DNA from 2 places in the Mesorhizobium sp. NZP2077 genome. Region 1 is predicted to be linked to the other one. Evidence: predicted binding sites of a transcription regulator. Region 1 holds the regulator's gene; the other holds the start of a gene.
The links. The regulator LexA, encoded in region 1, represses DNA repair genes until DNA is damaged. The targets are predictions, from matches to a motif close to TGTTCNNNNTGTGTTCNG.

Region 1 (10,384 bases):
TTCTTGCTGGTGCCGGTGTGTCTGGCCGCCGGGGCGATCGGCTATTATTCGCTGGCAGTGGAGCCTGATTTCGCAAAGCCTGTCGCGGTCGTCGTGCTGGTGGCGAACTGCGCGCTTGTTTCGCGCTCCTGGCCGAAAACCCATCTGGGCTTCATGGCGGCATTGTTGTGCGCGCTTGGCCTGCTCGCCGCCAAGGTCGAGACATGGCGAGTAGGCACGCAGATGCTGGGCTCGGAAATCTCGACGCAACTGACCGGCCGCGTCGTCTCACTGGAGCAGATGGAGACTGGCCGCATCCGTCTGACCATCGACGTGACCTCGACCGCTCGCCCGAAACTGCGCTATGCGCCGGAAAGGGTCCGGCTTTCGGCGCGAAGCATCCCGGCGGAAATGACTGCCGGCTCCCTGGTCACCGGCTACGCCAAACTGTTGCCGCCGACTGGCCCGGTGCGGCCGGACAGCTATGATTTCTCCTTCGACAGCTATTTCGCCGGCATCGGCGGCAGCGGGTTCTTCCTCGGCAATCCAACAGTCGTCTCCGCTGATGACGGTGAGATGCCGCTGTCGGCCCGCCTTTCCTCCGGGATAGAAAATGCCCGTGAAGCCATCGCCGACCACATCAGGGCCACGGTCGGCGGTGCTGAAGGTGAGATCGCGGCAGCGCTCATTGTTGGTGTCCGAGCGGGCATCCCCGACGAAATCAACGAAGCGATGCGGCGCACCGGCATCTATCACATCATCTCGATTTCCGGGCTGCATATGGCGCTGGTCGCCGGCACCATCATGGGTCTGCTGCGCGGCGCCTTCGCGCTGTTTCCGGATTTTTCCGCGCGGCGGCCGGTGAAGAAATACGCGGCTGCCGCGGCACTTGTCTCGATCGCCGCCTATCTCGTCATTTCCGGCGTCGTCGTTGCCGCCGAGCGCAGCTTCATCATGCTGGCGGTGATGCTGATTGCCGTCCTGTTCGATCGCGCGGCGCTGACCATGCGCAATCTGGCGATCTCGGCGATCGCCGTCATCGTGGTTTCGCCGCATGAGGTGGTCGGCCCGAGCTTCCAGATGTCGTTTGCCGCAACGGCCGCACTGGTCGGCGCCTACGCCGGCTGGGCGGATCACCGTGCGGGAAAGGCAAGACCGCCACCGCCAAAGCGGTCCCTGCCAAGCGTTCTCACGCGACGATTCCTGCTGGCGACGGGTGGCTTGGCCATGACTTCGATCATCGCCGGCAGCGCCACGGCGCTATTTGCCATCTGGCATTTCCAGCGGGTGTCGCCGCTCAGCCTGTTCGCCAATCTGGCCGTCATGCCGATCGTGTCAGCGGTGATGTTCCTGGCCGTTGCCAGCGCGTTGCTGATGCCGTTCGGATTGGATGCGCCAGCCCTCTACCTGATGGGCAAGGGCCTGACGGCAATGATCGCCATCTCGGCGTGGATATCGGAACGCTCGCCGGTCGACGCGGTCGGGCTCATTTCGCAGCAATCCGTCCTGCTGGTGACCGTCGCCCTGGTCATCGCGACGATGGCGACGACATGGCTGCGGCTCGCAGCACTGCCATTCGCGCTTGCCGGTCTGCTGACGGTGTCGGATACGCGCACACCGGATGTGCTGATCTCTGAGGACGCGCGGCTGGTCGCCCTGCCGATCGGCGGCGGCGAACTCGCGGTCAGCCGGGCTCGCCCGAACGAGTTCACCGTCGACAATTGGAAACGCGCGCTGACATCCGAAACCATCGTCGTGCCGGAGATGTTCAGCAAGGCGGATGGGCTATTCGACATTGCCGATGCCGTCAATCTGCCACCGGGAGCGCCATTCTATTGCACGGACGGCGTTTGTCTCGCCCGGCACCCGTCCGGCGCGATCATCGCGCATGTCGAAGACCGCAAGGACACCTGGAAGGCCTGCGGTTTCGCAGACCTGATCGTCGTCAATGACGCGACGGGATATGATTCCTGCCACAACTCGCTGGTTCTCGTCGTCACCAAACGGCAGCTCGCCCGCAAGGGCAGTGCTGCCGTCTTCTTCGACCGCCAATCAGCGACAGGTCCTCCAATTATCAGCTTCGCGGTGGACGGGCCGTATCGGCCCTGGCATGCGCAGCGCAAATATTCACGCGAGGCGAGGGGGCTGGCGCCCTGGCGCAAACCCGAAAAGCCTGCCGCTCCTGCTCAGTAGCGCCGGATCAGCCCGACGAGCTTGCCTTGCACCTTGACCCTGTCCGGCCCGAAGATGCGCGTCTCGTAGGCCGGATTGGCGGCTTCAAGCGCGATCGAGGCGCCCTTGCGGCGAAACCGCTTCAGCGTCGCTTCCTCTTCATCCACCAGCGCCACGATGATCTCGCCGGGCTGGGCGGTATCGGCATTGCGGATGATGACGGTGTCGCCATCGAAGATGCCGGCCTCGATCATCGAGTCGCCCTTGACCTCCAGCGCATAATGCTCGCCGCCCATGATCATGTCCGGCGGCACCGAGATCGAATGCGTCTGATGCTGGATGGCATCGATCGGCACACCGGCGGCGATACGCCCCATCACCGGGATCGACACCGCGGAAACCGCGTCGTCGTCATTGCCGGCCGCGGGCAAACGCGACGGCGTTGCAGGCTTGAGTTGGCGGCCAAGGCCGCCCTGACCAAGACTGCCCTGGATGACGCTTGGCGAGAATTTCTTTGCCGCGTTGAGGCCGGGCGCGATCGAATCGGGTAGCCGCAGCACCTCCAATGCCCGAGCCCGGTTGGGCAGCCGGCGGATGAAACCGCGTTCCTCCAGCGCCGTGATCAGGCGATGGATTCCTGACTTGGAGGCGAGATCGAGCGCTTCCTTCATCTCGTCGAAGGAGGGCGGAATGCCGCTTTCCTTCAGCCGTTCATGAATGAACATCAAGAGTTCATGTTGCTTGCGCGTCAGCATGGCAGCCCCCAAGGCTTGAACAAAAGGTCTGAACCAGAATCGAAAAACAAACCCAGAACAAACACTATCTGTTCCAGTTGTGTTCCGCAACCGTTTAAAGTTTAGTGAATTTGTTAAGGCGGCTGAAGTTATTTGGCGCTGGCAGCGGGCCGTGTTCGACGCCTGCCTGCCGCTAACGCGCCCCGGTGCGCGTTGAAATTGTTATGGTTAATGGTGCTGGCTCATTCTTCGGCAAGTGGTTGGAATTGGTCGCAGACGCACCTCGCCGGGGTACATTCGCCGCATTGCCAGTCGTCTGTCGGGGTGAACGAAACGAAACCAAAATGCCAACTTTCGGTCCCCCCATTGCCGTTGTATGGCTGCGTCAGGTAACGGCTTCCTTCACAGCGAAACGCTGATCCTTCCACGCGTCCGTGCGCAGAATGTCTTCCAGCACCTCAACTGCCTGCCATACGTCCTTGTAGCCGACATAGAGCGGCGTGAAGCCGAAACGGATGGTAGACGGCGCGCGAAAGTCACCGATCACCCCGCGCTCGATCAGCGCCCGCATCACCTGATAGCCATGATCGTGAAGGAACGACACTTGGCTGCCGCGCTTGGTCGCATCGCGGGTGCTTTCCAATGTCAGACCATAGGCGCCGCACTTGGCTTCGACGAGTTGGATGAACAGTTCGGTCAACGCGACGCTCTTCTTTCGCAATGCCGCCATGTCGACGTCGCTCCAGATGGCAAGCGCACCTTTAAGCGCCCGCATAGACAGGACCGGCTGCGTGCCGCACAAAAAGCGGCGGATGCCGGTGCCGGCAACATAACCCCGTTCGAAGGCAAAGGGCCGTGCATGCCCCCACCAGCCGCTGAGCGGTTGGCGGATATCGCCGTGGTGACGCTGCGCGGCATAGATGAAGGCCGGTGAGCCCGGACCGCCGTTAAGGTATTTGTAGGTGCAGCCGATGGCGAAATCGGCATTTGCATGGTCGAGCTCGACTGGCAGAGCGCCTGCTGTGTGGCATAGGTCCCAGATGATTAGCGTTCCGGCCGCATGAGCCTTGCGCGTCAGCGCCGCCATGTCGCGCAGTTCACCCGATTTATAGTTGACGTGATTGACCAGCACCACCGCAACGCTTTCGTCGATCAGCTCTTCGATGGTTGGAGCGTCGACGCCCGTGAGGCGCAGCAGGGCGCCATCGCGGGTAGAGGCCACCCCTTCGGCGATGTACAGGTCGGTGGGAAAACTGTCACCCTCGGCGACGATCACCGACCGACCGGGCCGCATCTCCAGCGCCGCGTGCAACACCTTGTAGATATTGATCGACGTCGTATCGCAGACGACGGTCTGGCCAGCCGCGGCTCCTATCAGACGCCCAAGGTGGTCGCCGAGTTCTATCGGCATCTCGAACCATCCGGCTGTATTCCAGGCTCGGATGAGATCCTGGGCCCATTCCTGGGTTGCCGCCTGCTGCAGCTCGCCGAAAACGGCGTGCGACGCCGCCCCGAGTGAATTGCCGTCGAGATAGATCACCCCCTCCGGCAGAATGAAACGATCGCGCATGAGGCGCAGCGGATCCTTGGCATCCATCGCTTCGATTCCAGCGAGATCAGGAATTCCACTCATGGTCTGTCAGTCCTCGGTTGTTCGCGAAGGGTTTCCCGCCACAAGCGCGTGCCCTCTGTATGGCTGTTATCAGTTTGATGTCAGAGCCGGGTGCGAACCGTCCACAGTTCGGGAAACAGCACGACCTCGAGCATCTTCTTCAGATAGGACGCGCCTGACGTGCCGCCGGTGCCGCGCTTGAGGCCGATGATGCGTTCGACCGTGGTGACGTGGTTGAAGCGCCAGCGGCGGAAATAGTCCTCGAAGTCGACCAGCTTCTCGGCCAGCTCATAGAACATCCAGTAGCGCTGCGGGTCGCGGTAGACGGTCTGCCAGGCGACCAGGACCGCTTCATTTTCGGTGCGCGTCTCACGCCAGTCCGTGCGCCTGGCATCGGCGCCGATGTCGAACCCGTTGCGCGCCAATAGCAGCAGCGCTTCATCGTAGAGCGACGGCTCGGCCAGGATCGCCTCCAGCTTGCCGCTGAGGTCCGGCCGGTGCTTGTGCGGCCCGAGCATGGCGAGGTTGCGGTTGCCGGCCATGAATTCGATGGCGCGGTACTGCCAGGACTGGAATCCGGAGGATTGGCCGAGCGCGTCGCGGAATTCGGTGTATTCGCTGGGTGTCATCGTGCGCAGCACGTCCCACGCGTTGTTCAGCTGCTCAAAGATGCGGGCGACGCGCGACAGCATCTTGAAGCTCGGCTCAAGCCGGTCGGCGCGAATGGAACGAATGGCAGCACCGATCTCATGCAAAGCGAGCTTCATCCAGAGTTCCGAGGTCTGGTGCTGGATGATGAACAGCATCTCGTCATGCGCCGACGACAGCGGCGTCTGTGCCTCCAGGACTTTTTCCAGGTGCAGATAGTCGCTGTAGGACATGCGCTCCTTGAACGACATCTGGGCGCCTTCGGACGCCGGATCGTAGGGCTCGCTCAATTGATTTTCTCCGTGCGCAGCCGGAAGCGCTGGATCTTGCCGGTCTGGGTCTTGGGCAGGGCGGCGATGAATTTGACCGAGCGCGGATATTTGTAGGGCGCGATCGTCGCCTTGACGTGGTCCTGCAGGCGCTTGATGGTCAACGCATCCGGCGCCACGCCCTGCGCCAGCACGACATGCGCCTCGACGATCTGGCCGCGTTCGCCATCCTCTGCGCCAATGACAGCACATTCGGCGACATCGGGATGCGAGAGCAGTGCTGCCTCGACCTCCGGACCGGCAATGTTGTAGCCGGCGCTGACGATCATGTCGTCGGAGCGCGCGCCGAAATGGAAGAAACCATCCTCGTCCTGGGTAAATGTGTCGCCGGTGAGGTTCCAGCCGTCGCGCACATACTCCTTCTGCCGGTCGTCGGCCATGTAGCGGCAGCCGGTCGGGCCGCGCACCGCCAACCGTCCGGTCTCGCCACGCGGTACCTCGCGCATCGCAGCGTCGACGATGCGCGCCTCATAACCGCCCACAGGCTTGCCGGTCGATGCAGGCTTCATGTCGCCAAAACGGTTGGAAATGAAGATGTGCAGCATTTCGGTGGCGCCGATGCCGTCGAGGATCGGCTTGCCGGTCTTTTTCGTCCACTCCTCGAAGACCGGAGCCGGCAATGTCTCGCCGGCCGAGACGGCGACGCGCAGCGATGACAAATCGGCACCTTCATCCATGGCCTTCAGCATGGCGCGGTAGGCGGTCGGCGCGGTGAAGGAGACGGTCGCCTTATAGGTCTCGATGATGTGGATCATGTTGGGCGGCGTCGCCTGTTCGAGCAGCGTCGCCGCCGCGCCGTAGCGCAAGGGGAAGATGGCGAGGCCGCCTAGGCCGAAGGTGAAGGCCAGCGGCGGCGAGCCGACGAAGATATCGTCGGGCGTCACCTGGAGGATCTCACGGGCATAGGCGTCGGCGATGATCAACAGATCGCGGTGGAAATGCATCGTCGCCTTCGGCACGCCTGTCGTGCCGGAGGTGAAGCCAAGCAGGGCGACATCGTCGCGGCCGGTGTTGACCGCGGTGAAGGTGACCGGCTTGTCGAGGGCGGCGCGATCGAGTTCGGCATCATGGTTGGCGGTGCCGTCGAAGCCGATGACCTGCTTCAGGAACGCACTGTCCTTGGCGCAAGCGGTCATCTCATCCATCAGCCTGGTGTCGCAAAGCGCGATCGTTATTTCGGCCTTGTCGACGATCTTGGTGAGCTCGCCGGCGCGCAGCATCGGCATGGTGTTGACGACGACGGCGCCGACCTTGGTGGCGGCCAGCCAGCAGGCAACCATTGCGGGGTTGTTGGCGGAGCGGATCAGCACCCGGTTGCCCGGTTTGACGCCGTAATTCTCGACCAGCGCGTGCGCCAGCCTGTTCGTCCAGTCGGACAGTTCCTTGTAGGTGCGGCGGCGGCCATTGCCGATCAGCGCGGTGTGGTCGCCGAGGCCCTTCTCGACCAGCCTGTCGGTCAATTCGACGCCGGCATTGAGATGTTCGGGATAATCGAAACCGTCGAGCAGGAAATCCGGCCATTGATCCGGCGGCGGCAGGTGATCGCGCGTGAACGTGTCGATATGCGCTGAAGGCCCAAGCATGTAGCCGCTGTCCCATTTGCTGCCCGGCCAGTGCGCGAAGCACCTGTCCGAGGTGGTGGATCTGAAGTTTCCGTCTTTCTCGCGAGAGGCTTCGTGCAGCCAGCTATACCTGTACGACGAGGCCACCCTGAAAGGATGAACGTCCGCAGGTTTCGGGACAGCACAGCAGACCTCCCATTGTCAGCTGTACGTCAGGCAGGATCGCACCAGTCGAAATTTGTTTCAAGCCTAAAATGTTTTTGCCTGGAGCATTGACGCGTGGCATGATGGCGGCCATTGCTAGCATGGAAAACGATGCGCTTCGGGGGAGGGTGCCGATGCTCGACCATCGCATTGCCGATTGGGACAATGCCTACGCCAACGGCGCCAATATTGCCGGCAGCGAGCGGTGGCCGGCTGCCTGGACGGAACCGGCGCAAGCCTTTCGTGACGCGTTGTCGGCAGAAGGCCGGGCACGGCTGGACATCGCCTATGGCGACCGGCCGCGCAATCGCTTCGATCTTTTCCTGCCCGATGCCGCGCCCAAGGGGCTCGTCGTGTTCATCCACGGCGGTTACTGGCTGGAGTCCGACAAGAGCGGCTGGTCGCACCTCGCCAAGGGCGCGGTCGGTAGTGGCTTTGCCGTGGCGATGCCGTCCTACACGCTGTGCCCGGACATCCGCATCGCCGGCATCGTCGGCGAAATCGGCGCCGCAATCGGCAAGGCGTCGGCCATGGTTGACGGGCCGCTGATGCTCACCGGGCATTCGGCCGGCGGCCATCTCGCCAGCCGTATGGTGACCACCTCAACGCCTCTGACTGCCGATGTGGCAAAGCGCATACGCCATGTCATTTCGATTTCAGGCCTACATGACCTGCGTCCACTTATGTTCACCGGGCACAATGCGGCATTGGCAATCGATGAGGCCGAAGCCTTGGCGGAAAGCCCGGCGCTGCTGCGCCCCATGGATGGCGTTCGCATCACCTGCTGGGTCGGTGGTGGTGAGCGCTCGGAGTTCCTGCGCCAGAATGCGTTGCTGGCCAACATCTGGACCGGCCTAGGTGCTGCCACCAGCGCTGTGGTCGAACCCGACCGGCATCACTACGACATTGTCGATGGGCTCGCCGATCCGGCGCATCCACTGACACGAACCTTGATCTCGGAATAACCGAGATCGTTTTTTACATATTATCAGTGACTTATGGCGGCGCTTCAGCGCAGCATCAGAACGCTGCAGGAATCTCCGGCAGCGGAAGCACGGCCAAACGGGGGCCGCACGATCAGCCCGTTGGCGTCGGCCAGCATCCTCAGCATCGAGGAATCCTGGATGCTGAACGGCGTCGCCACCAGCCCGCCATCGTCTTCCCTGACCACGGCCCGCACATAATCCTGGCGAAGGTCATTGGGCGGCATTGCGGCGCCCAGCCGTGCCTGACGGATGTCCTGACGATGATTGCGGCCGCCGAGCCTTGCCAGAAGCGGCTTCAGGAACAATTGCGAGCACACGAGGCTCGCCACCGGGTTGCCGGGCAGGCCGATGCACCTGATGTCGCCGAGGCGGCCGAACATCAGCGGCTTGCCGGGGCGCATGGCGATCTTCCAGAAGCCGAGCGTCATGCCTTCGCCGGTCAGCACGTCATGGATCAGGTCGTGATCGCCGACCGAGGCGCCGCCAAGCGTGACGATGACATCCGCACCGGCGGCGACCGCCTTCTTCACCAAGGCGGCGATGGCGTCCTTGCGATCGGCGGCAATGCCGAGATCGAGTGCGCGGCCACCGACCGATTGCGCGGCTGCGGCTACGCCATAGGCGTTGGACGAGATGATCTGGTCAGGCCCGAGTTCGCTGCCCGGCGGCAACAACTCGTCGCCGGTGGCGATGATGGCGACCAGCGGCCGCCTGACCACAGTGACCGCGGGATGGTTGGCCGATGCCGCCAGTGAAAGCGCTGCCGGGTCGAGCAAGCGGCCTTTCTCCAGCAAGACGTCGCCTTTGGAAAAGTCGAGACCGATGCGGCGGATGTTGCGCCACTCCGCCGTCGGCTCGACCACTTCGATATTGCCGCCGCCGAGATCCCGGACGTTTTCCTGGATGACGATGGTGTCGGCGCCTTCAGGTAGCGGCGCGCCGGTGAAGATGCGCACCGCCTGGCGCTCGCCGACGAAGCCATCAAAGCCGCGCCCGGCAGGCGCCATGCCGATCACCGAAAGTCGCGACGGCGCCGACGCGACATCGGCTGCGCGGGTGGCATAGCCGTCCATGGCCGAGGCATTGAAGGGTGGCTGGGTGCGCAGCGCCACGACAGGCTGCGCCAGCACACGATCGACCGCTTCGAACAGAGAAACGCTTTCGCCGGCCAGAGGTGCTGCACCGTCCAGCAGGCGTTCGAGCGCCTCCGCGACCGGAACCAGTGTCATCAGGCGTCAGCCTTGTAGTCGCCCGACTTGCCGCCGGTCTTTTCGACCAGCCGGATGCCGGAGATGACCATGGCGCGGTCCACGGCTTTGGCCATATCGTAGATGGTCAGGCAGGCGACCGACGCTGCGGTCAGCGCTTCCATCTCGACGCCGGTCTGGCCGGTGACACGTGCCAGCGCGGTGACTTTCAGGCCCGGCAGCGCATGGTCGGGTTCGATGTCGACGGAAACCTTGGTGAGGAGCAGTGGATGGCAGAGCGGAATCAGCTCATGCGTCTTCTTCGCCGCCATGATGCCGGCGATGCGCGCGGTACCGAGCACGTCACCTTTTTTGGCATTGCCGGCGAGAATGGTCTTCAAGGTCTCGGGCTGCATCAAAACGAAACCCTCGGCGATCGCCGTGCGCGTCGTCTCTTCCTTGTCGCCGACATCGACCATGTTGGCCTCGCCCTGCGTGCCGAGATGGGTGAGGGCTGATGTCATCGTCAGGCCGCCTCGGCTGTTGCCTTGCCGGTCAAAAGCAGGCGCGTGGCCGCGGTGACATCCTCTTGCCGCATCAGGCTCTCGCCGACAAGGAAGGTGCCGATGCCGGTCTTCTGCATCCTGAGGCAGTCGTCATGGGTGAAAATACCGCTCTCGCTGACCAGCAGGCGGCCGCCCGGCACCATCGGCGCCAGCCGTTCCGAAGTTCTAAGGCTGGTTTCGAACGTTCTCAGATTGCGGTTGTTGATGCCGATCAGCTGCGATGATAGTTTTACCGCGCGCAGCGTCTCGGCCTCGTCATGCACCTCGATCAACGCGTCCATGCCGAGTTCGAATGCCGTCGCTTCCAATTCGCTCGCCAAGGCGTCGTCGACGCTGGCCATGATGATCAGGATGGCGTCAGCGCCCCAGGCGCGCGCCTCATAGACCTGGTAGGGATCGAACAGA
Region 2 (7,000 bases), 110 kb from region 1:
GCGTGCAGGATGGCGTCCTCATCGTGTTCGACGACGATCACCGTGTTGCCGATGTCGCGCAGGTGCTTCAGCGTGTCGAGCAGACGCGCATTGTCGCGCTGATGCAGACCGATCGACGGCTCGTCCAGCACATAAAGCACGCCGGTCAGGCCCGAACCGATCTGCGAGGCTAGCCGGATGCGCTGGCTTTCGCCGCCCGACAGCGTGCCGGAATTGCGCGACAGGGTCAGATAGTCGAGCCCGACATCGTTGAGGAAGCGCAGGCGCTCGCGGATTTCCTTGAGCACGCGCACCGCGATCTCGTTCTGCTGGTCGTTGAGATGTGGCGGCAGGTCCGTGAACCACTGGTCGGCCTTGCGGATCGAAAGCTCGGTGACTTCGCCGATATGCTTGCCGGCAATCTTCACCGCCAACGCTTCAGGCTTCAGCCGGTAGCCCTTGCAGACCGGGCAAGGCGTCGCCGACATGAAGCGCTCGATCTCCTCGCGCATCCAGGCGGATTCGGTCTCTTTCCAGCGCCGCTCGAGATTGGGAATGACGCCTTCGAAGGTCTTGGTCGTCTTGTAGGAGCGCAGCCCGTCATCATACTGGAAGGTGACTTCGCGCTCGCCAGTGCCGCGCAGGATCGCGTCCTGGGCTTCCGTGCTCAGATCCTTGAACTTGTCGCCGAGCTTGAAGTTGTAAGCCTTGCCCAATGCCTCGAGCGTCTGCACGTAATAGGGCGAGGTCGATTTCGCCCATGGGCTGACGGCGCCGTCGCGCAGCGACACGTTCTCGTCGGGCACGACGAGATTGGGGTCGATGGCGCGCTGACTGCCGAGACCGTCGCAGGTCGGGCAAGCGCCGAACGGGTTGTTGAACGAGAACAGCCGCGGCTCGATTTCGGGAATGGTGAAGCCGGAGACCGGACAGGCGAATTTTTCGGAGAACAGGATGCGCTCATGCGTCTCGTTCTTCGACTTGTTGACCGAATCCTCGCCGGTCTGGCTGGAATCGAGCGGCTTGTCGGCAAACTCGGCCACCGCTAGCCCCTCGGCGAGCTTCAGCGCAGTTTCGATAGAGTCGGCAAGACGCGTGGCCAGATCGCCGCGCACGACGATGCGGTCGACGACGACGTCGATATCGTGCTTGTATTTTTTATCGAGCGCCGGAACGTCTGCGATCTCATAGAAGACGCCGTCGACCTTGACGCGCTGAAAACCCTTCTTCTGCAGTTCCAGCAGCTCCTTGCGGTATTCGCCCTTGCGGCCGCGCACGATCGGCGCGAGCAGGAACAGGCGGGTGCCTTCCTCGACCGCCAGCACGCGGTCGACCATCTGGCTGACCGTCTGGCTCTCGATCGGCAGGCCGGTGGCCGGCGAATAGGGGATGCCAACACGCGCGAACAGCAGGCGCATATAGTCGTAGATCTCGGTGACGGTGCCGACCGTCGAGCGCGGGTTCTTCGACGTGGTCTTCTGCTCGATGGAGATGGCAGGCGACAGCCCGTCGATCTGGTCGACGTCGGGCTTCTGCATCATTTCGAGGAATTGCCGGGCATAGGCCGACAGGCTCTCGACATAGCGGCGCTGGCCCTCGGCGTAGATGGTGTCGAAGGCGAGCGACGATTTGCCGGAGCCCGACAGGCCGGTCATGACGATCAGGCTGTCACGCGGCAGGTCGAGATCGACGTTCTTCAGATTGTGTTCGCGCGCCCCGCGAATGGAAAGGAATTTATGGTCGGCCATCGCCGGTCGCCGCCTCAGATCTGGAATTCGTGGGATTGGCGGGATTTTCCCGGCCATCCCCTATGTAGGTGTTTTTGCCGCCACGTCGAGGCCACAATTCCCGACAGAAGTCGTTTAACCGCCTTTCGCGCGAAGGGGCAAGCGAAAAGAACAAAGGCCGAACACGCTCCTGACAAAGCAGTGCAAAAACTGACCTGAACGTAACCTCCCGGCGATCACAATTTTCGGTAACCGGCTATTGATGGTTGACGTGGCCGGCTCACAGGAGCAGTCTCTAACGGTCAAGTGAAGCCGGCCGTCTTTCGATGGCCTCGCCGCCCCAAGGCGGCCTGCGAGACGCCGCAGGCATTAGCGATTTGCGCTTCGCGACGACAATGTCGCAACGGACACAGGAGCGGAGCATGACGCCACCGGATAGTCCCCAAGGGCTCCACATCTCGTTGGAGCTGCGGCAGGCATAAGTGCCAGGGTTTAGCGTTTGCGCCACCCGACAAACCGTGACTTGCCGTATCCCCCAAAAATCAGAGACTGCTAGTCGGATCGTCGGCTGACGCCGCGAAGCATCCGAAATCAAACGCCGGCAGTACACTCCCGGCAAAAACTGGATTTGAGATCCAGAAAAGCCCCGTCCGTTTGCCCAAAGGCACGGCGGGGCTGTTCTTGTGGGGATGGCTGAGTTGTCCGCGGCGGCGGCAACTTATTTCCGTGGCTTGAATCCGCCCGTGGCGACATCGACCCTTATGCTGCCGGAAATCCTGACATCGGTATCGCCGATCTTGAACGTGCCGTTGCCGTTGCTGGGAAGTGCGTCGTCGGGCTCTGGCACGGGGGCGGGCTTGGCGATGCGGTAGTCGCCGGTCACGCCGGGCAGGGCGCCTTTCTGCGGCTGCGCTGAACTGTCGTCGGCAAGTGCCGTGCTGCTCAAAAGGCTGGCAAAAGTAAGCGCGGCGGCGGCGATGATGCGATGCGATGTTCTGGGCGAATGAGTGTCGGTCATCCCGGGATTATAGGGACGTGCCGCCGATGCGGCCAGACCGGTATCGTCAAATCTTCGACAGCGGGCAGGTGCCCGATCCGGCCCTGGCTTTCATGCCGCCTTCTTGCGCGTATCGAAGACGTGGTCGACAATGCCCCATGCCTGCGCCTCCCGCGCCGTCATGAAATGGTCGCGGTCGAGCGTGCGTTCGACCTCTTCATAGCTGCGGCCGCAATGCTGGGCATAGAGTTCGGCCATATGCCGTTTGGTCTTGCCGATGCGCTCGGCATGACGCTGGATGTCCGAGGCCTGGCCCTGGAAGCCGCCGAGCGGCTGGTGCAGCAGGATGGTGGCGTTCGGCAGCGCAATGCGGCGCCCCGCCGTGCCGGCCATCAGCAGGAACGACCCCATCGAGGCGGCAAAGCCCATGCACACGGTCGATACCGGGCAGCTGATATATTGCATCGTGTCGTATATGGCGAAGCCGCTGGTCACCACGCCGCCCGGCGAGTTGATGTAGAGCGAGATTTCCTTGTCGGGATTGTCGGACTCGAGCGACAAAAGCTGCGCGCAGACAAGTGCTGAGACATCGTCGTTGATCTCGCCGTTGATGAAGACGATGCGCTCGCGCAACAACCGCGAGAAAATGTCGAAGGCACGTTCGCCGCGGCTCGATTGCTCGATCACCATCGGCACCAGACTGGCAATACCGCTCATTTTTCGTCTCCGATTTCCGTATTTATGCCGCGCGCAGCAGAAGGTGCGGCGTGTTGGCGGCGATAGGCGTTCCGGCTCCGCGCAAGCCGAGCGGAAGCCGGCAGCCGGCGCCCGCCATGGCGACAGCAGGCATCGCCTTGCGGGCAAAGCCGTCATGGACAATGCGCAAATGCGTGCCGCCGGAAACGGTGCGGGCGAGTGTGAAGGTGACGATACTGTCGAGCGGATCCTGCCGCGTGGCATCGCGTGGCTGCTCGCGCCAGGAATAGCGCAGCAGGTGCTCCGCCTCGGCTTCGAGGATTTCGCATTCGATCGCCGTGTCCGGGCCGGCAAAGGTAAAATTGCTGCCGGTCTGTGGTTTGATGTCGTTCGGCATCATCCAGGCCGCGAGCAGTTCCGGCACGGTCAGCGCCCGCCACACTTTCTCGGGCGGCTCGGCGAGATCGTATTCGAACTCGAGCGCATCGGCGGCAATTTCGCTTTGTTCTTTAGCGTTCATTGATCCCGCGTCCTTCGCTGATCCCAAATCCTTCATTGATCCATGTCCTTCAAAACCGTCTTCAGCCTTTCGATGCGCTCCGGCCAGAAGGTCCGGTAGCGTTCGATCCAGGAGAGCAAGGGGGCAAGCCCTTGCGGGTCGGCGCGATAGTAGGCGTTGCGGCCGGCCCGCCGCTCGACCACCAGGCCGGCGCCACGCAGCACCGCCAGGTGCTGCGACACCGCCGGCTGCGAAACCGTCAGGCCGTTGCGCAATTCCGACACGCTCATCTCAGCTGCGGCGAGACGCTCGAAGACGGCGCGGCGCGTCGGGTCGGCCAGGGCGCGGAAAATCTCGGCTTCGATCATGGCAAAAGCATAAGTTGATACTTATCGATTTGGCAAGCGCTGTTTTGAAACCCATATGATGGTCACGGGCATTGCTGCCATTCCTTGACAATCAGCGGCAGTGCATATAGGAACGAAAAGGGAACAAAAACGTTGTGGGAAAAGCCAGCCTTGGCAAGCGGCTGACGTCGGTAGCCTGTAAGGTGCTGCGACAAAATTTTGTTTTCGGATGAGCGCGGAGAAAAATCATGGCGGGTAGCGTCAACAAGGTCATTCTGGTCGGCAATCTCGGCGCGGACCCTGAAATCCGTCGCCTGAACTCGGGCGAGCCGGTCGTCAACATCCGCATCGCCACGTCGGAAAGCTGGCGCGACAAGAATTCGGGCGAGCGCAAGGAAAAGACCGAGTGGCACAATGTCGTCATCTTCAATGAGGGCATCGCCAAGGTGGCCGAGCAGTATCTGAAGAAGGGCATGAAGGTGTATGTCGAGGGCCAGCTGCAGACGCGCAAATGGCAGGACCAGACCGGTGCCGACAAGTACACGACGGAAGTCGTGCTGCAGAAATTCCGCGGCGAGCTGCAGATGCTCGACGCGCGCGGCCAGGGTGAGGGCGGCCAGGTCGGCAGCTATTCCGGTGGCGGCAGCAGCCGCGGTTCCGATTTCGGCCAGTCGAGCCCGAGCGAGAGCTTCAACCGTGGCGGCGGCGCTCCCAGGGGCGGCGGTGGCGGCGGTTCGTCGCGCGAGCTGGACGACGAAATCCCGTTCTGATCGAAAGCAACACCAGGCGGCTGATGTCGCGCGATCGATACACCCCGAGAGTCCTGCATGGACTTTCGGGGTTTTGCATTGTTGATTTGGCCAGACAGCATGCGCGATCAAGGGACGAAAGGACGAGTTCGATGAAGGCACGGGTCAAGTGGGTCGAAGAGCGCACCTTCGTTGGCGAGTCCGGCAGCGGCCACAAAGTGGTGCTGGGAACCGCGTCCGGACCGGAAGGCAAGACGCCGGGGCCGAGCCCGATGGAACTGGTGCTGATCGGCACTGGCGGCTGTTCGGCTTATGATGTCGTGCATATCCTCGAAAAGGGCCGCGAGGCGGTCGAGGACTGCGTGGTCGAACTCGATGCCGACCGGGCCGCGACTGACCCAAAGGTGTTCACGCGCATCCATATGCATTTCATCGTCAAGGGCAGGGCGCTGTCGTCGGACAAGGTTCAACGCGCGATCAATCTTTCGATCGAAAAATACTGCTCGGCTTCCGCCATGATGGCCAAAACGGCAACGATCACACACGACTTTGAAGTGATCGACACGACGGCGAAGTAGGGCAGTAGGGGCTGCCGTTCACCCGGCCATCAATGCCTTGATGCCATCCGCGACGAACTGCACGGCCAGTGCGGCCAGGATGACGCCGAGCAGGCGGGTCAGGATTGAGCGGCCGGTCTGGCCAAGGATGCGGTCGATGCGTTCCGACAGCACGAACACCAGATAAGTGATAGCGAGGCAGACGAAGATGATGCCGACCAGTGCGGCCTGTGCGGCAAAACCTTGAAACGAACCGGAGAGCAGCACCGTCGCCGAAATCGCGCCGGGACCGGCGATCAGCGGGATCGCCAGCGGGAAGGCGGCGATGTTGTGGATCATGTCCTTGGTGATGGCGACGTCGCCGATCTTCTCCTTGCGGTCCTGGCGGCGCTCGAAGACCATTTCGAAGGCGATGAAGAACAGCAGAAAGCCGCCGGCGACGCGGAAGGCCGGCAGCGTGATGCCGAACACCGACAGGATCGAGGCGCCGGCGACCGCGAACAGCGCCATCACCAGGAAGCCGATGATCGAAGCGCGCACCGAAACCTGCTGGCGCTCTTCGCGGTTCATGCCGCGTGTCACGGCGAGGAACAACGGCGCCAGGCCAGGCGGATCGATGGTCACGAGAATGGTGACGAAGGCATTGAATAGGCTGTCGAAACTCGGCATCGCTGACCCCTCCCGCCGGGCCGAGCCCGCGCCCCGATATTGGTAGAGCAAAGCCCGGTCGGTGGGAACTGTCAGGACTGCGAAACTGCGGAGCTTCGTCACGTCAGTCGGCAGCGCTGCAATAAGCCTCGAGGCGATAACCATCCGGGTCGAGGACAAAGGCCGCGTAATAATTCTCATCATAGGCGGCGCGCAGGCCCGGCGCGCCATTGTCGCTGCCGCCTTCGCGCATGGCGCCGGCATGTAACGCGTCGACGCTGTCCCGTGTCGGCGCGGTGAAGCAGGAATGCAGGCCGGATTTTTCGTCCGCCGGCACCGGCCGCGCCGCCTCGTTGACCCATAGCGCGACGCTCTGGGCGCCGTAACCCAATGAGCCCGGCGACTGGCTGAGGCAAGTATAGCCGAGCGGCTTCAGCGCCGCGTCATAGAAGCGCTTCGAGGCGTTGGCGTCGCGGACGCCGATCGAGATATGATCGAACATGGCTTTCTCCATTGTTACAAAGGGTTGTTGGGTCAGGCTGCTATCGTTCGTCGCGCCAGGAATTCGACTTCGAGGTGCCAGTCCGCGCCGTCGTGCGAGCGCTCGCCGAGCCAGCGGAAGGAGTTCTCGGTGATCCGCGAGAAACTCCAGCGCACCGACGAGCCGGTGCCGTCTGCGCCGACCTGCACGATGGTGTCGCCCTCGGCACGGCCGAGTTGGCGGCTGAAGTACTGGTTGCGCGGATCGCTCCAGAAGATGTGCCAGGCGTCCGCGCCGGGATCATAGACCCGCAGCGTCGT

Region 2: a site for LexA is predicted at 1,874-1,891, ahead of uvrA (excinuclease ABC subunit UvrA). Genes of this name have one in related genera too.

Annotation. Positions count from the first base shown of each region.
Region 1 covers NZ_CP051293.1:4,284,873-4,295,256, forward strand. Annotated here, with positions in the region: gene HGP13_RS21265 (ComEC/Rec2 family competence protein) at 1-2,172, shown strand, start outside; gene lexA (transcriptional repressor LexA) at 2,166-2,906, opposite strand; gene kynU (kynureninase) at 3,271-4,518, opposite strand; gene kynA (tryptophan 2,3-dioxygenase) at 4,599-5,435, opposite strand; gene HGP13_RS21285 (AMP-binding protein) at 5,432-7,057, opposite strand; gene HGP13_RS21290 (alpha/beta hydrolase) at 7,375-8,205, shown strand; gene glp (gephyrin-like molybdotransferase Glp) at 8,250-9,455, opposite strand; gene moaC (cyclic pyranopterin monophosphate synthase MoaC) at 9,455-9,937, opposite strand; gene trpC (indole-3-glycerol phosphate synthase TrpC) at 9,940-10,384, opposite strand, start outside.
Region 2 covers NZ_CP051293.1:4,180,658-4,187,657, forward strand. Annotated here, with positions in the region: gene uvrA (excinuclease ABC subunit UvrA) at 1-1,727, opposite strand, end outside; gene HGP13_RS20735 (hypothetical protein) at 2,425-2,724, opposite strand; gene HGP13_RS20740 (ATP-dependent Clp protease proteolytic subunit) at 2,815-3,420, opposite strand; gene HGP13_RS20745 (SRPBCC domain-containing protein) at 3,443-3,919, opposite strand; gene HGP13_RS20750 (metalloregulator ArsR/SmtB family transcription factor) at 3,952-4,266, opposite strand; gene HGP13_RS20755 (single-stranded DNA-binding protein) at 4,494-5,015, shown strand; gene HGP13_RS20760 (OsmC family protein) at 5,147-5,572, shown strand; gene HGP13_RS20765 (MarC family protein) at 5,591-6,220, opposite strand; gene HGP13_RS20770 (VOC family protein) at 6,324-6,701, opposite strand; gene HGP13_RS20775 (hypothetical protein) at 6,734-7,000, opposite strand, start outside.